Regions from separate parts of the Listeria sp. MAN/IMW/UF464 genome, predicted to be linked through region 2. Evidence: a T-box and tRNA genes for the amino acid it is inferred to sense, from the RefSeq annotation. Region 2 holds a T-box; the other holds one or more tRNA genes.
What was found. The T-box of region 2 lies ahead of AC4PG0_RS00785 (valine--tRNA ligase). A T-box ahead of a tRNA ligase gene usually reads a tRNA of that ligase, here a tRNA-Val.
Positions count from the first base shown of each region.

Region 1: it has a tRNA-Val gene. The T-box ahead of AC4PG0_RS00785 (valine--tRNA ligase) is inferred to sense a tRNA for this amino acid. The anticodon was not compared.

Region 1 is NZ_JBZWZP010000003.1:272,118-274,531, forward strand. Features, by position in the region: gene AC4PG0_RS11300 (hypothetical protein) at 1-870, shown strand, start outside; tRNA gene AC4PG0_RS11305 (tRNA-Val) at 916-988, opposite strand; gene AC4PG0_RS11310 (LacI family DNA-binding transcriptional regulator) at 1,010-2,035, opposite strand; gene AC4PG0_RS11315 (sugar phosphorylase) at 2,258-2,414, shown strand, end outside.
Region 2 is NZ_JBZWZP010000001.1:149,989-152,402, reverse strand. Features, by position in the region: gene AC4PG0_RS00785 (valine--tRNA ligase) at 1-1,322, opposite strand, end outside; T-box leader at 1,370-1,596, opposite strand; gene hemL (glutamate-1-semialdehyde 2,1-aminomutase) at 1,644-2,414, opposite strand, start outside.

The DNA.
Region 1 (2,414 bases), on a different contig from region 2:
TTAAAAGTAACAGATGATAATCAAGTTTATTTTATTGATGCCACAATGAGTAGTGACCAAGGTTTTTTAGCTAACCGCCAAAGAAATAGTTTCATGTATTATTTGGAAATTAAACCAGGAACAGAATTACAAAAGCAAGAGCCTTTTCAAGATAGAACGCCTTCTGTTGAAGAAATTTTCCGATGTGATGTTAAAGGAAATGAAGCCGAGGTTGTTTTTGAAAGAAAATTACGCGGTGGAATGGCAAACGGATCACGTGAAATGTTTAAAAATGAATCAAATAAAGATATTGTTAATCGCTATAACTTCGCGATTTATAGCAATATGACTTTATATAAAAAATATGAAGAAAATGAGATTGATAAGCACTTTAATAACACGTCCATTCAAATTGTGGAAGATAATAAGGAAATGAATGAGATTTCGCTAGTTTATAAAGCAACAATAACTGACCCATATATTGTAGAAAACAAAAAACGCTTTTTACATTTTTGGAGTTGGGGTAATTTTATTGATGATGGCGCGGAAAAACATTTCCATAAAGATTTCCCGTATTGGGTTGATCGAAATATCATCAAAATGGAGATTCATTTAACGACTGACCACTCGATAGATCAGACGGATTCCTACACACGTCAAGAATGTGACATCAAGTCTAAGTATTTAAATCATCGTGTGACGAAGAAAATTCACAAAAACGGTGCTTCGTGTTATTTAGAGTATCGTCCATATCACAACCTTACTATTTCTGGTAAAGATCTAGAAGAATATATTAAAGCTAATAAAAAAGTTCTAGATAGCAACTGGGGAATTGGTATTGATATCATTGAAGATGGTCTGTTTAAGAAATTAGGTAAGCTATTTAAATAAACGTAAAAAAAGCATCCCTTTCTATAAGGGGTGCTTTTTTATAAATGGTCCCGACTGGTCTCGAACCAGCGACCCCCACCATGTCAAGGTGATACTCTCCCAACTGAGCTACAGGACCAACTAAACTCAGAAAATAAGCTTAATCGTTTATTTTCTGAATGGATTCACGTTCAATCATTTCGGTTTTAATGATCGTTGTTTTTGGTACGTTTTTATCTTGATGGATTAAGCGAAATAATAAGTTAGTGGCTTTTTTTCCTAGTTTATTAATTGGTATGTCAATAGAAGTAAGTGGCGGTGACAAGAAAGATGATGCTACTTTATCATTATAGCCGATGACAGAAAAATCTGCAGGTATTTGTAAATTTTTATCGGCTGCCATTTTATAAATACTAAGTACTTTTAAATCGTCGGTTGCGAAAACTGCGGTTGGTTTATCGGTGCTTTCCATTAGGCGTAATGCGGCTTTGTAACTGTCTTCAATGCTATAACCGCTATCAATAATCCAGTCATTGCGAAGGTCTAATTGGTGGTCAAATAGGCAGCTTCGAAAACCAGCAAGGCGATCAATCGAAACATGATAATCAAGTGGCGCGTGGATACAAGCAATTTTCTTATGACCTTGCTTGATTAAATGTTTAGTTAGAGCATAACTATCACCAAAATTGTCTGTGTCAACGGAATAAATATTTTTGTAATGTCCTTCTACTTTTCCGGTAACGACAATGGGGATATTATACGGGTCTAATTGATGGAAAAAATCTTCATCAGCCGGAGAACTTAGCATAATTATACCTTTAATCATTTTTTCTTGGATTTTTGAGAGGCATTTTTTGAGTTCGTCTTCGCTGTTTTTGGCGGTCTGAAGAATAAGGTCGAAATTTTCCAACTCAGCTTGAGTGGAAATGGATTGAATTATTTCGGAAAAAAATGGATTTCCTGTTGTTGTGGTTGTGGAGCGATTTGAGATAACCATGATAGCATCAAAGCCTGAAGAAGTAAGTGCGCGAGCTAGTTTGCTTGGCTGGTAGTTGAGTTCATCAATCGCTTCTAATACTTTTTGTCTTGATTCTTTGGAAATATTAGCTTGATTGTTTAGTACTCTGGATACCGTTGATTTTGAAACTCCCGCGTGTTTTGCTATGTCATAAATGGTAGCTGCCAAGGTAATCTTCCTTTCTCTATTGTTTCCGGTATCGGTTCCGGTCATTATCATCCATGTTTATATTACTCAATTTTACGCTAAATGTCCAACTAGATGTTATATAGGGATAAAAACTCAATACTGTCAACATGTTAGGAAATTCCTTTTAAATTGTGTTTGACAGAAAGCGCTTTCCATACTATAATTCTTTTTGTGGGAGCGCTCCCGGTTAGGAGGTAAATGATGACGAATTTAAGAAAACGACTTTCGCGGTTATATTCTGAAGATGTAGTTGAGAGTTTAGCAACGAGAATTGAAGCCCGGGTAAACCAAACGAAACAAAGAAAGTTAGTACGAAAAGACAAATGGGACGAGAAAGATATTGTTTTAATTACATATG
Region 2 (2,414 bases):
TCTAGGTTTTCAGGCTCATTCTCCCCAACATAGATTTCACCAGTTTCTTTGTGATACCAAGCAGGGATTCTATGTCCCCACCATAATTGGCGAGAAATACACCAATCGTGAATATTATCCATCCAAGTTTCATATGTTTTTTCAAATCTAGCAGGTACAAAATTTACTTTGTCTTCTGTTTTTTGAAGTGCTAATGCTTCAGCTGCAAGAGGTTCCATTTTAACGAACCATTGCAATGAAAGATACGGTTCTACTACAGCACCTGTTCTTTCAGAATGTCCTACTGAATGAAGATGAGGTTCTTGTTTTATAAATAAGCCTAAATCTTTAAAGTCTTGAATAATAGCTTTTCTTGCAACAAAACGATCTAAACCATCATATTTACCAGCATTATCATTCATTGTTCCATCTTCGTGCATGACAATTATTCTTGGTAAATCATGACGATTACCCACTTCAAAGTCGTTTGGATCATGCGCGGGAGTGATTTTCACTGCTCCTGAACCAAATTCTCTTTCTACGTATTCATCAGCAACGATGGGAATTTCTCTGTTTAAAATAGGCAACATAATCGTTTTACCAATTAAGTGTTGGTATCTTTCATCTTTTGGATGTACAGCAACTGCAGTATCTCCAGGAATTGTTTCTGGTCTGGTGGTTGCAACTTCTAAATATCCTGATCCATCAGTAAGTGGATATTTTAGATGATAAAAACTTCCTTCTATATCTTTATGAATAACTTCAATATCTGATAATGCTGTTTTTGCTTCTGGATCCCAGTTTATAATGTACTGTCCACGATAAATAAGCCCTTTATTGTATAGCGTAACAAATACTTTTTTTACTGCATCAGATAAGCCGGCATCTAAAGTAAAACGTTCTCTGGAATAATCTAAACCTAGACCTAATTTTTCCCACTGTTCTCGGATAAAATCAGCATATTCTTCTTTCCATTCCCATGTTTTATTAACGAATTTTTCTCGACCTAAATCATAACGAGAAATATTTTCTTCTTTTAATTTAGCTTCTACTTTTGCTTGTGTAGCTATACCGGCATGGTCCATCCCTGGTAAATAAAGTGTATCAAAGCCTTGCATTCTTTTCATACGAGTAATTATATCTTGTAATGTTGTATCCCAAGCATGCCCCAGATGAAGTTTTCCGGTTACATTTGGTGGCGGGATTACAATGCTATAAGGCTTTTTATCAGTATTACCTTCTGCTTTAAAAAACTCTTTTTCTAACCACCATTTATATTTCCCGGCCTCTACATTACTAGGTTCGTATTTGGTAGGCATATTTATTTCGTTTTGTTCTGTCATAACGATTCCTCCTTTTTAAGCAAAATAAAAAACTCTTCTCATCCTAATAAAAGGACGAAAAGAGTATTATTCGCGGTACCACCTTTTTACCTACAATAAGAAATATAGGCACTTCATTGTTTTAACGATAGACGAGATCTACCGGTTATTCCCTACTATTATTTCAGGAAAACTGCTCCAAGGCTACCTTCAGACATTATTTTTGAAAGCTTGCACCGACCGCTTTCTCTCTTAGAAAAATAAATGACCTACTCTTCCTCTTCATCGCATTTAGTTCTATATACTAAAAATAATTTTAACAAATGTTTGTAGATTAGTCAATTAGCCGCGAAGCATTTTACATGTAACGTCAAAAGCTTCTAAAGTCGCATCAATTTCTTTTTCAGTATGCATTGTAGAAATAAAAACGCCTTCAAACTGAGATGGTGGTAGAAAAATACCTTGCGCTAACATTTCTCGGTAGTAGTTTCTGAAAAATTCTAAATCACTTGTTTTAGCAGTATCAAAGTTAGTGACTTTTTGATCAGTGAAGAAAAAGCCGAACATCGAGCCTGCTTTGTTTATTGATAGTGGTACTTCATGTCTATTTGAAATTTCGGTTAAGCCTTCTTCCATGCGCTTAATCAGGGAACGGAATACATCATAGTGTTGTGGTGTTAATTGGCGAACCGTTTCAAATCCAGCATTCATTGCTAACGGATTACCTGATAAAGTACCAGCTTGGTAGATAGAGCCGGCTGGAGCAATTTGTTCCATGATTTCTTTTTTACCACCATAAGCACCAACTGGTAGTCCACCACCAATCACTTTTCCTAAACAAGTAATATCAGGGGTTACAACATAGTATCCTTGGGCAGAATAATAGTCTACACGGAATCCTGTCATAACTTCATCAAAGATCAGTAGCGCACCGTATTCAGTTGTTAGTTCTCGTAATCCTTCTAAGAAACCATCAATTGGAGGGACAACACCCATGTTTCCTGCGACTGGCTCCACGATAACAGCTGCTATTTCTTCACCAAATTTTTCAAAAGCTAGTTTGGCGCCTTCTACGTCATTGTATGGAACAGTAATTGTATCAGCAGCAAGACC